4 regions of the Arthrobacter sp. Helios genome follow, and region 4 is predicted to be linked to each of the others. Evidence: riboswitches for the same ligand, from Rfam matches in the RefSeq annotation. Region 4 holds a riboswitch; each other region holds the start of a gene.

Region 1 (3,173 bases), 1.9 Mb from region 4:
GGATCCCATTTGATCACCGAGCAAACGATGCAGGCGATCAGCGGTACGGCGGAAAGGATCAGGAAGGTGGGTCCGAGGCCAAGGTCCTGCTTGAGGATGGGGAAGACGAGCAGGCCCAGAGCCGCTCCGGTGCTGCCAAGCGCCCCGATAACACCGTTGGCTCCCGCTCGCAGTTCGCTGCGGAAGGACAGGGTGGAGATGCTCTTGCCGTTGGCGCCGGGCCCGCCGGAGTGGAACAGGATGAACAGGGACGGGATCAGGAAGGCCAGGAAGATCGGCAGGCTCTCGTAGAAGGCTCCCAGTATCACCAGCATGATGAAGACGGCGCCGAAGCCGACTGCTGAGGCCTTGCGCAGGCCGATTTTCCTGCCGATCATCGGCGAAAGGAAGCCGCCGACGATACCAAATAGGTTGAAGACAAGCGCGCCCAATGTGGCCACCACGAAGTCTTCACCGAACAGGGTGAGGCTAATAATCGGCAGGTACCAGCCGACGGCGAAATACTGGATGGACTGCCCCATCTGGATGGTGGCAGCGAGGATCGTCCGTGGAAGGTAGATTCCACGGAAAATCAGCGCGATGTTGGCGAAACCCTTTGTCGCCTGGTTCAGGATCGGGGAGCGGTCTTCGACGGGCGCTGCAGTGAAAGGCTCACCATAAATCTTCGTCATGGAGGCGGCCGCCTTTTCAAGCAGGCCCTTCCGGGCTGCCCAGGTGGGGCTTTCGACCATAAAAGCGAGCTGGGCGACAAAGAGGGCCAGGGCCACGATGCCCGCTGAGCCGACGGCGTAGCGCCAGATCGATTCTCCGACACCCATGTTGTAGAACAGGATGGCCAGAATCAGGTTGGAGCTCACCGCGGTGTACCAGATGCCCTGCCAGGTGTTCAGGCGGCTCTTGAACCGGGCGGGGGTAAATTCTGCCAACAGGGCCATGGCGATCGCAAAGTCGATGCCGTAGGCGGCACCCACGAAGAAGCGTCCCACCAGCACCAGCTCGAAAGCGGGTGCAAAGGCGGCCAGGCCGGCGCCGATCAGCGCCAGGAACTTAGCGAAAACCAGTGGAGGAATGCGGCCCCAGCGGTCCGCCATCCAACCGCCAATCGGATTGAACACGATGGCGACCCAGGATGCGAGGGACGTCAGGATGGCAACCTGGGTGGCGCTCAGCTCCAGGTCCCTGGTCATGGGTCCAAGGCCGGCGCTCAGCGCAGAGTTGGAAAAGGCGTCTAGGAACAGGCCGCCCAGCGCGAGCCACCAAATGACCCCGGCCCGGCCCGCTATCTTGGGGCGGGCGTCAATGTAAGAAACTACGTCGTGCACGCCGCGGAGTGTAAAACTCGACATTATGGCCGACCTCTCTGTCGGGATTGCTCCTGTCAGAGACCACGGCCCAATAGAAACGCAAAAAGGGCAAGAAAAGACCTCCAACAGGAAGTCTCTATTCTTGCCCTGATAAATGTGATCTTAGACGCATAATGCCGTTTGTGGCAATACCCAGCCAGCGCTCTTTCCGAACCCGGGCATTACGCCGCGTGACACCCCGCAGCTTGCGCGCCACCGGGGGCGGTGTTCCATACTGGGCGGGCAGGATCATGAGTCCCAACGCGAAGCTCTGGCTGGTTGGGCGGCAACCCTCTCCCGTGGCGGGGTGCCCCAGATGACGATCCGGTCGCAGGCGCATCAGCCTGCGGCAAGTACGGCGCTCCTTCGACGGTGCGTCAAACCGGAAAAGGACTTCCATGGCCAATTCGCCCGCACCCCGACAGATCCGCTTCAACGCCTTCGACATGAACTGCGTGGGCCACCAGTCGCCCGGCCTGTGGCGCCACCCCGAGGACCAGTCCTCCCGGTACAACGACATCCGCTACTGGACCGAGCTGGCCAAGACCTGCGAACGCGGGCTTTTCGACGGCATTTTCATCGCCGACGTGCTGGGCACCTACGACGTTTACGGTTCCTCCAACGAGGCCACGCTGCGCCAGGGCACCCAGGTGCCGGTCAACGATCCGCTGCTGCTGGTCTCCGCCATGGCCCTGGTCACCGAGAACCTGGGCTTCGGCGTCACCGCCGGCACCGCGTACGAACACCCGTACCCGTTTGCCCGCCGGCTCTCCACCCTGGACCACATTACGAACGGCCGGGTCGGGTGGAACGTGGTCACCGGCTACCTGCCCTCCGCCGCACGGAACATGGGCCAGGAAGACCAGCTGGAGCACGACGAGCGGTACAACCACGCCGACGAATACCTGGAAGTGGTCTACAAGCTGCTCGAAGGCTCCTGGGAAGACGACGCCGTGGTCCGGGACCGCGAAACGGGTGTCTTCACCGACCCCTCCAAGGTCCATGACATCAACCATGAGGGCAAGTACTTCAAGGTCCCCGGCATCCACATTTCCGAGCCCTCCCCGCAGCGGACCCCGGTGATCTTCCAGGCCGGCGCCTCGCCGCGCGGCATCGCGTTCGCGGCCGAGAACGCCGAGGCTGTGTTCGTGGGAGCCCCGACCGTGGAGAAGCTGAAGGCCACCGTCACCAAGATCCGCGACGCCGCCGAAGCGGCCGGCCGGGACCGCTACTCGATCCGGATCTACACGCTGCTGACAATCATCACGGCCGCGACCGCCGAGGAAGCCGAAGCCAAGCACCAGGACTACCAGCGCTACACCAGCGACGAGGGCGCACTCGCCCTGATGTCCGGGTGGATGGGGGTGGACCTCTCCACCTACAACCTGGATGAACCGCTGGGCAACGTGGAGTCCAACGCCATCCAGTCCGCCGCCGCGAACTTCCAGAAGGTGAAGGACGACGGCGAGCCCTGGACCGTGCGGGACATCGCCGAATCCGCCGGGATCGGCGGGCTGGGCCCGCGGCTGGTGGGTTCCGGTGCCGAAGTCGCCGAGGAGCTGATCCGCTGGGTCGAGGAAACCGACGTCGACGGTTTTAACCTGGCCTACGCCGTCACCCCCGGGACGTTCGAGGATGTGGTGGAGTTCGTTGTGCCGGAGCTGCAGCAGCGCGGCGCCTACCCCTCCGGGTACGCGCCCGGAACGCTGCGGAACAAACTCTTCGGCGCCGGCGACAAACTGCCCGAAACCCACCGGGGCGCCAGGTACCGCTTCGCCCCGGCGGTCAACGGCTAGGGCAGGCTAGTACAGCTTGATGGAACCGCCGTCG
Region 2 (3,173 bases), 1.9 Mb from region 4:
AGGATCATCAGGATGATGGCGGTGATCATCAGCCCGGTCTCATAGCGGTAGTAGCCGTAGCGGATGGCGAAGTCGCCGATTCCGCCGCCGCCCACCAGCCCGGCCATCGCGGAATAGGAGATGAAGCTGACCGTCATGATGGTCACGGAGCTGATCAGTCCCGGCCGGGCTTCCACGAGCAGGACGTCGCGGACAATCTGGCTCCGGGTCGCACCCATGGAGCGGGCGGCTTCCACCACTCCCCCGCCGAGGGAGGTGATGTTCTGCTCCACGAACCGGGCAAAGTACGGGATCGCGTTGATGGTCAGCGGCACGATCACCGCCGCGGTGCCGATGGTGGTGCCCACGACGAACCGGGTAAACGGGATAATGGCGATCAGCAGGATCAGGAACGGGAAGGACCGGACCAGGTTGACCAGCGAGTCCAGGATCCGGTGCAGCTTGGGTTTGTGCACCAGCCCGTTGGGACCGAGCGCATACAGCAGCACACCCAGCGGGGTGCCGATCAGCACCGCCAGCGGAATGGCCACCAGGAGCATGATGCCGGTCTGGCCCAGCGCGGTGAGCAGTTCGGGCCAGACTTCGATGATGCGCTCAAGCATGGTGGGCTCCTTCGAGCCGGCTGGCGGCGGTTCTTTGGGCACGGTCCAGGCTGATTTCATCCGAGATCAGGTAGCGGCCGATCGAGGTGGCGGGGCTGAACCCCGGACGCTGCAGCTCGGTGAGCGCGAACTGTTCCACCACGCGTCCGTCCTCCATCACGGCCACGTTGTCCGCGATCGCCTTGATGACATTCATTTCGTGGGTCACCACCACGATCGTGATGCCGAAGCGGGCGTTCACGTCGCTGAGGTACTGCAGCACGGAGGCGGTGGTCCGCGGGTCGACGGCGGAGGTGGGCTCGTCACACAGCAGCACCTTCGGCTCAGTGGCCAGGGCCCGGGCGATGGCCACCCGCTGCTTCTGCCCGCCGGAAAGCTTGGCCGGGTACGCTTCCGCTTTTTCGGACAGGTCGACGACGGCGAGCGCCTCGAGTGCCCGGCGGCGGCGCTCCGCAGCGTTCCTGACGCCGGAGAATTTCAGGGAAAGCTCCACGTTCTGTGCCGCAGTGCGGTTGTTAAGCAGATTGAAGTGCTGGAAGATCATGCCGATCCCGTGCCGGGTGGCTCGCAGGGCCGCGTCATCCAGCGTCGTCACGTCCACGCCGCCCACGAGGACCCGGCCGGAGGTGGGGCGCTCCAGCAGGTTGATGTTGCGCAGCAGCGTGGATTTGCCTGCCCCGGAGAAGCCGATGATTCCCTGGATGCTGCCACGCGGGATCTCCAGTGACACGTCATCCACGGCGGTGAAGCTGGATTCTCCGGTGCCAAAAACGGTCGAAACATTCTCGATCCGAATCATGCCGTCCTCCTTCGGTCATTGCCCGGCAAGAGGTGAGCACCGCACGGCATCCCCATGGGTGCGTTGAGGCGAACCCATGGGGGGACCAAAAGAAAGCGGGTGCTTCTCCATCGGTCCTGGCGGTAGCACCCCTCTCCTTCGCAGGATTACGGAAGGGGTTGCTGCGGCGTCATGGAGCCAGGTCTCTCAGCCGCTCTGGATGGTTATGGGTCCATAAAAGCCGGGGAGGACCCGGATGGACAAGAAGATTTCCGTGTATGGCCCGGCGCGTCGCTCTGTGACGCACCGGGCGTCACACTACGGCTTTGTGACGTCACGGGAACGGGGGCGTTTCCTGCGCTCCGGGGCGGCAGCCAGCCGGCTGCCACAGGTAGGGCAGGATGGTTTTGTGCCGTTTTCCGAACTCTCTCCCTGCCCTTCCCGGGCGGATTCCCGGGCAGCATCCGCCGCTGCCGGTCCGGACCCCGCATGAGGGGCTGGCTTTTCCTTGGGTCTGCCATCCTGCTGGAGGTTGCCGGCTCCCTCTCGCTGAAAGGCGCGCTCTCCGCACCCGGCTGGTACGCCGTCGTCGTGACCGGTTATGTGGGCGCCTTCGTGCTGCTTTCGGCCACGCTGCGGACCGGAATGCCGCTGGGCGTGGCCTACGGAATCTGGGGAGCTGCCGGCGTCGCGCTGACCGCCGTGATGTCCTTCTTCCTGTTCGCGGAGCCCGTGACCCCCTTGATGGCCCTGGGCATCCTGGCCATCATGGCCGGCGTCCTCTGCGTGGAGCTGGGACGGCAGGCGGCAGAGAAGCGGTCAGGAGGAGAGGCGTAATGGCGTGGCTCTTCCTCTGCACCGCCATCGTCTTCGAGGTGGGCGGCACCCTGTGCCTGCGGATGTCCCTGGACAACAAGCGCTGGTACGCCGGTGTTCTCACGGGCTATCTGGTGGCCTTCACCATGCTGGCCCTCACCCTGGCCGATGGGATGGCCCTGGGTGTTGCCTACGGAATCTGGGCCGCTGCCGGCGTGGCGCTGACCGCGGTCCTGGGTCGGATCCTTTTCAAGGAGCCCCTGACCTGGCTGATGGGGCTGGGCATCGTCCTGATCATCGGCGGTGTGCTCCTCGTGGAGATCGGTGCGGGAGGATAGGAGGCGTGACTCTTTCCGAACGCCCCGCGCTCACCCCCGCCCTGAGCGGGGCAGAGTTCCGCCGCTGGTACTGGCTCAAGGAGGAGCTGCAGGCCTTTGCCCGAAGCCAGGGGCTGCCCGCTTCGGGATCCAAGGAAATTCTGGCCGGGCGGACCGCGGCGTTCCTGGACGGCAAGCCCCTTCCGGCCGTGCCTGCCCCGGCCGCCAGGAAGGAGAGTGCCCGCCGCCTGCTGCCCCCGCTGACCATCCACACCGTGGTCCCGGCCGGGCACCCCTGCAGCCAGGTCCTGCGCGACTTCTTCGTTAACGCCCTGGGCCCCGGGTTCCGGTTCGACGCACCCATGCGGGAATTCTTCGCCGGCAATGACGGCACGGCAACCATGGGCGCTGCGCTCGACCACTGGCATGCCACCCGGGACAGCGCTGCCCGCCCGATTGGGGCGCAGTTTGAGCTGAACCGTTTCTCCCGCGACTGGCACACCCGCAATCCGGGCGGTACCCGGCAGCAGATGCTTGCGGCCTGGAAGGCCCACCGCTCCCTGCCTGTAGACCAGCGGCTGCCCTAGAGTCCGTAGCGCCCGGCTTCGATCACCGGGCAGGTATCCATCACGACGTCGAGCCCGGCGTTGTGCGCGCGCT
Region 3 (3,173 bases), 300 kb from region 4:
GATCACCACAATGGTGATGCCCAGTTCCCGGTTGACGCGGCGCAGCAGGGCCAGCACCTCGTGGGTGGTTTCCGGGTCCAGTGCCGAGGTGGCCTCGTCTGCCAGCAGGATTTTGGGCGACGCGGCCAGCGCACGAGCTATGCCGACCCGCTGCTTCTGACCCCCGGAAAGCTGCTCGGGGTAGCTTGACGCCTTGTCCGAGAGCCCGACGAAGGCGAGCAGTTCCTCCACCCGCGCTGCGATTTCCGGCTTGCTCCGCCCGGCCACGCGGAGCGGGTAGGCGATGTTGTTGCGGACGGTCTTGGAGTTGAAGAGGTTGAACTGCTGGAAGATCATGCCGATGCCCAGGCGCAATGACTTCAGCTTCCGCTCGGGAACCCCGGAGACCTGCTGCCCATCCACGGTGATGCTGCCGGATGTGCTGGTTTCGAGGGCATTGATGAGCCGGACCAGGGTGGACTTACCCGCGCCGGAATAGCCGATGATGCCGAAGATCTCCCCGGCCTCAATCTCGAGGTTGATCTCCTTCAGCGCGGCCACGGCGGGTTCGCCCTTCCGGGCCGGCGGATAGGACTTGGAGACGTTCTGCAGTGAAATGAGGGCCATGAAGGTTCCTTGTTTTTCAGACGGGTGTCCCGGCCGGCAGCTGCTGCCGCCGGCCGGGACCCTTCGGTGATGCGGCCGGGGTTAGCCCAGGGCTTCGATGTCCTTCTGGACCTTTTCCAGCGACGTCTTCAGGTCCTCCACCGGAACTTTTAGGAACTTGGCGGTGTTGCCTGAGGCCTCCTGCACACCGTCCTGGACGGACTGGGTGTTCTGGTAGATCTCCACCAGCTTCACGTACGTCTCATTGTTTTCCTCGCCGGCGCGGGCCGCGAAGATGTTCACGTAGGGAATGGCCGCGGGATCCGCGGGGTCATCCTGCGCAATGGCATCCTCAAACTTCAGCCCGGCGTCTTCCACGAAGTCGTTGTTGATGATGGCTGCGGCAACGTCGGGCAGCGAGGTGGGTGTCAGCGACGCTTCCAGGGTGGTCACCTTGACCTTGGACTTTGCTGCATCGATGTCATCGAGGGTGGAGAACGCGCTGCCGCCGCCTTCCAGGGTCACCAGACCTGCGGACTGCAGCACCAGCAGGCCGCGGGACAGGTTGCTCTCATCATTGGGGATGGCCACGGTGGCGCCGTCGGGGATCTCTTCCACGGAGTCGTACTGCGTGGAGTAGAGGCCCAGCGGGTAGATGGCGGTGGAGCCGACAGGTGTCAGGTCGCTTCCGCTGGCAACGTTGTAGCGGGCCAGGTAGACGATGTGCTGGAACTGGTTCAGGTCCAGCTCACCCTCTGACAGCGCCGGGTTGGGCAGGGTGTACTCGCCGAAGTCGACGATTTCGACGTCGATACCCTCCGCCTTGGCTGCCTCGGTATAGGTGGCCCAGTACGGATCGCTGGCACCAACGACGCCGATTTTCACCGGCGCACCTTCGTCACCGGCCGCGGAACCGCAGGCAGCCATGCCGAGGGCAAGGAGGGGTGCTGCGGCAAGAGCCAGGATTTTCCTGCTGAGTTTCATGGTTCGGTTCTTCTCCTGAATGGGTCCGCGGCAAACCGCGGAAGGGTGGGGAGGCGCAGGCCGCTGTGAGGGCAATGCCGGCGCCGTACTTGCCCTGCGGAAGGTCTCCGCCAGGGCCGAATCTTCACCTGGAGCACCCCGCTACGACGAGAGGGTTGCTGTCCAGCCGGCCAGGGCCGTTGGCTGGAACTCTTGATTCCGGACCCACGCTAGGGGCGCCTTCAGCCCGGTCCAAATGTTGCGCCATGAGGCTTCGCGCCCCGTCGCGGAAGGTCATATTGCGCCATGTGCTGTCATACAGGGCAGCCCCGGTACTTCACTGCCGGCCAGCCCGTTGGTGAAGCACGGGCCGCGGGGTCGGTAGTCTGGGTGCTTCCTGCCGCGGAAATCAACGGCAGTGAACGTCCAGGAAGGCTGATCAATCCAAGATGGCTGATCAATCCAGGAAGGCTGATCATGGGCATGGTTGAGGATCTCGGCGCGGACGACGTTTGTGCCCTGGCGGCACGCCACGGTTTGCTGCTCGAACCGGGGAGCGTCCGCTTCAACGAAGCCGGCCTGGACTACCGGGTGGCGTTTGCTGCGGAAGTGCAAACCTCTGAGCGGGACAATGAACAAGTTCTTCAACGGTGGGTCCTGCGCGTGCCGCGCCGGGCGGACGTGGCGGCGAACCAGGACGAGGAACGGGCCATCCTGGACTTTGTCCGTCCGCGGCTTTCGGTGGCCGTCCCGGATTGGCAGATCCAGGCCGATGACCTGATTGCCTACCCGCTGCTGCCCGGCTCCCCCGGACTGACCGTGGGTCCGGAGAACCAGACGGACTGGCATTTCGACCCGTCCGGCAAGGCCTATCTGCAGTCTCTGGCGGAGCTGATCGCGTCCCTGCACGGCCTGGATGCCGGTGCCGCCGCCGCAGCTGGTATTCCGGCCGAAACGCCGCACGCTGTCCGCCGGCACTGGGCGGACGGGCTTCGCAGAGTGGAAAAGGAGTTCCGGATCGCGCCGGACCTGCTGGCGGGCTGGGAGCAGTGGCTCAGCGATGACCGGCTCTGGCCGGAGCGGACCGTCCTGACACACGGTGAACTGTATCCCGCCCACCTGCTGCTGGATGAGGCAGACCGCATCGTTTCCGTGCTGGACTGGACCACCGCCAAGGTCAGCGATCCTGCGCTCGAATTCATGTATATCCAGCTGATTTCGCCGGATTCGCTGGAGGAAACCGCCGCGCGCTATGAGGAGGCAACCGGAACTTCCGAGCCGCACCTGGTGGAGCGCTGCACCGCCCTCATTGCAGCCGGCCCGCTGAACCATGCGCTCTATGCCCTGACGACGGGGCTCCCCGAGCACCGGGACGCCGCCGCTGCCCAGCTGTTTCCCTGACCGGCTGTCCCTGCCCGGCTGTTTCCCTGCCCAGCAGTTCGCTGACCGGCTGTTCCCGAAACAGCTGCCGCCGGCGGCGCATCCTCCGGCGGTGCATCTTCGGCCAGGGCCGTCTGGCGGTCGGGTCCGGAGCGTGTGTATCCTGCCAGCAGTGCAAACTTCTTCTTTTTCGTGACGCAGAACTTTTTCTGCCATTCCGCCTTCACGCGGAACCGTGAAACTGC
Region 4 (3,173 bases):
CACTCACATCCCAAGGCTACCCGCGCGCTCTCCCTCTCCGCGGACCAGCGGTCCCCGGCGGATGGAGTCCCAGACTGCCAGCGGAGTTCAGGGACTGGAAGGAAACCCGGCGGGCTAGAGGGAAACTGAACCGTCGATGCAGGTTACGGACTCTCCGCCCACCCAGATGCGGCCCTCCCGCATAAAGACCCGGACCAGGCCGGAACGGTGCACTGCGGTGCCCTGCGTGACCGTGTAGCGTTCCCCGGCCAGGCCTTCACCGATCAGCCACTGGGCCAGGCCGGCATTCAGGCTGCCGGTGACCGGGTCCTCGGATACGCCCAGGCCGGGGGCGAAGGCGCGCACCTCGAAGTCGGTTTCAGCGGTTTCGGGCTGCGGGCCGATCACGCCGACCCGAAGGTTGCCGAGCGCGGCGTGGTCCGGGCGCAGCGAAAGCACTGTCTCCGCGTCGGGCAGCAGCAGCCCCAGCCACCCCGGCCCGTTGTCCACCCACTGGTGGCCGTCCACCTGGTTCGGGGTGAGCCCCAGAGCAGCGGTGACCCGGGCAAGGATGTCCTCCTCCACGGGACCGGTCCGGATGAGCCTTGGCGCGGCGAACGCGGCCAGCCCGGCATTGACCCGCAGCGGCACCAGGCCGATTCCGCACTCCTGGATCACCAGCCCCGGCCGTACCGGGGTGTTCCCGGCCTCGGTCCACGCATGGCAGGTGCCGAGTGTTGGATGGCCCGCGAACGGAATCTCTCCCCCTGGCGTGAAGATCCGGACCCGGTAGTCGGCTTCCTCCTGCGTGGCCGGGAGCACGAACGTCGTCTCCGAGAGATTTGTCCAGCGCGCGAACTGGAGCATGGCTTCATCGTCCAGGCCGTCCCCGTCCAGCACCACCGCCAGCGGATTGCCCTGAAAGGGGCGGCTGCCAAAGACGTCTACCTGCTTGAACCAGCGTTGTCTCATGCGGACACTTTAGTGGCTCCCCCGGCAGCAGGCTGGCAGCCCGGCGGTTACGAAGTGTTGCGGATCCGCCACTGCGTGTGACACGGGTTTGCGCCCGCCCCTGCCCCGCCCCTAGATTGATGGGCAGAATCAAGAGTTCCAGCCACAGGCCCTGGCCGGTTGGACGGCAACCCTCTCGCCATAGCGGGGTGCTCCAGGTGACGATTCGGCCGTCCCGGTGGATCTCCCGGTGCGGCAAGTACAGCGTCCCCGTGCTGCCTTCCGGGCAGCGGGCGCATCAGGCAGAGGAAGTCCCATGGCCCTTGAAACCGATCTGCAGCCCACTGCCCTCCGCCGCGCGTTTGGCCGTTTCCCATCCGGAATCGCGGCCCTGTGCGCCGAAATTGACGGCGTACCGCAGGGCATCGTCGCGTCGTCCTTCACCGTGGGGGTCTCCATGGAGCCGCCGCTGGTCATGTTCGCGGTCCAGAACACCTCGCGGACCTGGCCGGTGCTGCGCTCCGCGCAGCGGATCGGCGTGTCCGTCCTCGGGACAGGGCACGACGGCGTCTGCCGCCAGATTGCCTCCCGCGACGGCGACCGGTTCGCCGGCCTCGAACTGCACGAAGCTGAGGGCGCGCTGTTCCTGGACGAAGCTGCCCTGTGGCTCGACTGCTCGATCGAAAATGAGGTACCGGCCGGAGACCACGCTGTGGTGCTTCTACGGGTCCACGGCTACTCCACCCATGAGGACGCCCATGAACCGCTGGTATTCCACGGCTCAGCGTTCCGTAACCTGGCGGTTCCTGAGTTCGCCTGACCGGGACAGGCAACCGCCGGATTCTGTAGCAGCCGGACTCAGTACCAAGGAAAAGGGTGCACACCCCGGGCTGAATTGCCCCGGGGTGTGCACCCTTTCGGTGCTAAATCCCTGCTGCTAAATCCCTCCTGCTGAGCTACGCGTCCAGTCCAAGGCTGAACAGCGTCGCGATGCTGCCGGCTTTCAGGCTGGCCATCCCCGGGTTGGCGGATGTTGTGAGCCCGGTCCAGATCTGGTTCGCTCCGGCGTTCTTCGAATACATCCCCACGATTCCCTCGTCCCGGTAGAAGTCGAGGTAGCTCGAAACCGCGCTCTTGAGATGTCCGTCTGCCTCGGGGAGCCACTCCTGATTAGCTTCGGCAGCAGAGCAGGCAGCGACCTTGGCCGGGGTGCCGGGCACCAGGCACATATCGGGCCGTGCTTCGCTGTGGATCGCCCCGCGGGTATCCATAAACCAGCGCTGGACCGCAGTGTCAGCGCACAGTGCCTTGTTTTTAGGGACGGTAACGCTGAGGTCCCCGCCCAACACCAGGCAGTGCCCGTTGTTGACAAGCAGCCGGCCTCCGGTCGGCAGTATCCGGGTGGAATTTTCCGTGAAGCCGTTTGAGGACATCAGGGCGGCGAGTTCCGCCGTGGTTGCCGCGTCCTTCGCATCGAGCTTTGCCTGATTGTCCTGGATAAACGTGTCGATCACGGCAGTGGCGAAATTCAGTCCGGAGAGCGTGGCGATGCTGCTGGCCTTCAGCGTTGCCATTCCCGGGTTCTGCGATGCGGCCAGGCCCTGCCAGATCTGGTTGGCCCCGGACGTCCGGCCGTACATGCCGGCGATTCCCTGGTGCCGGTGGAAGTCGAGGTAGTTGGACACCGCACTCTTCAGGTGTCCGTCGGCCTCGGCGATCCACACCTGGGACGCTGCGGTCGTGGCGCACGCCGCCATCTTCACCGGCGTACCGGGAACCAGGCACAGGTCCGGACGCTCTTCGCTGTGAACCGCCCCGCGTGCGTCCATCACCCAGCGCTGGGCGGCGGTGTCTGCGCACAGGGTTTTGTCCTGCGGGACTGTGACGCCGAGGTCCGCGCCCAGCACCAGGCAATGTCCGCCGTCAACAAGCAGCCGGCCACCGGCAGGAAGGACCTGCGTGGGACTCTCCACCAGTCCGAGGGAAGACATCAGGGTGAACAGCTCCGCTGTGGCGGCCGGGTCCTGTGCGTCGAGCTTTGCCTGATTGCGCTGGATGAAGGCATCGACCGAGGCAGCTGCGGCGGACTGCTTCTGGACAGCTGCTGCCACACCCTGGGCCACCGGCGTGAGGCCGCTCAGATCGTCTTTCCAGCTCTCCAGCAAGATCATGCCGTCCGTGTCCAGCAGCGGTACCGCCTGCTTGGCGGCGGCCTGGAGCTTCGCCTCAAGCTCCGGAAGTTC

What was found. A riboswitch is a leader RNA that binds a small molecule or an ion and turns the genes downstream of it on or off. The one in region 4 is predicted to bind S-adenosylmethionine.
Region 1: linked by a shared signal. The riboswitch ahead of ArtHe_RS15895 (LLM class flavin-dependent oxidoreductase) and the one ahead of ArtHe_RS06880 (flavin reductase family protein) in region 4 are both predicted to bind S-adenosylmethionine.
Region 2: linked by a shared signal. The riboswitch ahead of ArtHe_RS15955 (ATP-binding cassette domain-containing protein) and the one ahead of ArtHe_RS06880 (flavin reductase family protein) in region 4 are both predicted to bind S-adenosylmethionine.
Region 3: linked by a shared signal. The riboswitch ahead of ArtHe_RS05545 (MetQ/NlpA family ABC transporter substrate-binding protein) and the one ahead of ArtHe_RS06880 (flavin reductase family protein) in region 4 are both predicted to bind S-adenosylmethionine.

What each region holds. Positions count from the first base shown of each region.
Region 1 covers NZ_CP095402.1:3,462,709-3,465,881, forward strand. Annotated here, with positions in the region: gene ArtHe_RS15890 (MFS transporter) at 1-1,346, opposite strand, end outside; SAM riboswitch class IV at 1,591-1,705, shown strand; gene ArtHe_RS15895 (LLM class flavin-dependent oxidoreductase) at 1,742-3,139, shown strand; gene ArtHe_RS15900 (SDR family oxidoreductase) at 3,146-3,173, opposite strand, start outside.
Region 2 covers NZ_CP095402.1:3,472,114-3,475,286, reverse strand. Annotated here, with positions in the region: gene ArtHe_RS15960 (methionine ABC transporter permease) at 1-602, opposite strand, end outside; gene ArtHe_RS15955 (ATP-binding cassette domain-containing protein) at 595-1,401, opposite strand; SAM riboswitch class I at 1,506-1,607, opposite strand; gene ArtHe_RS15950 (SMR family transporter) at 1,870-2,217, shown strand; gene ArtHe_RS15945 (SMR family transporter) at 2,217-2,534, shown strand; gene ArtHe_RS15940 (SAP domain-containing protein) at 2,540-3,100, shown strand; gene ArtHe_RS15935 (CoA-binding protein) at 3,097-3,173, opposite strand, start outside.
Region 3 covers NZ_CP095402.1:1,246,965-1,250,137, reverse strand. Annotated here, with positions in the region: gene ArtHe_RS05550 (methionine ABC transporter ATP-binding protein) at 1-606, opposite strand, end outside; gene ArtHe_RS05545 (MetQ/NlpA family ABC transporter substrate-binding protein) at 688-1,569, opposite strand; SAM riboswitch class IV at 1,650-1,767, opposite strand; gene ArtHe_RS05540 (macrolide 2'-phosphotransferase) at 1,855-2,949, shown strand.
Region 4 covers NZ_CP095402.1:1,546,971-1,550,143, forward strand. Annotated here, with positions in the region: gene ArtHe_RS06875 (PhzF family phenazine biosynthesis protein) at 115-951, opposite strand; SAM riboswitch class IV at 1,079-1,198, shown strand; gene ArtHe_RS06880 (flavin reductase family protein) at 1,247-1,750, shown strand; gene ArtHe_RS06885 (M66 family metalloprotease) at 1,887-3,173, opposite strand, start outside.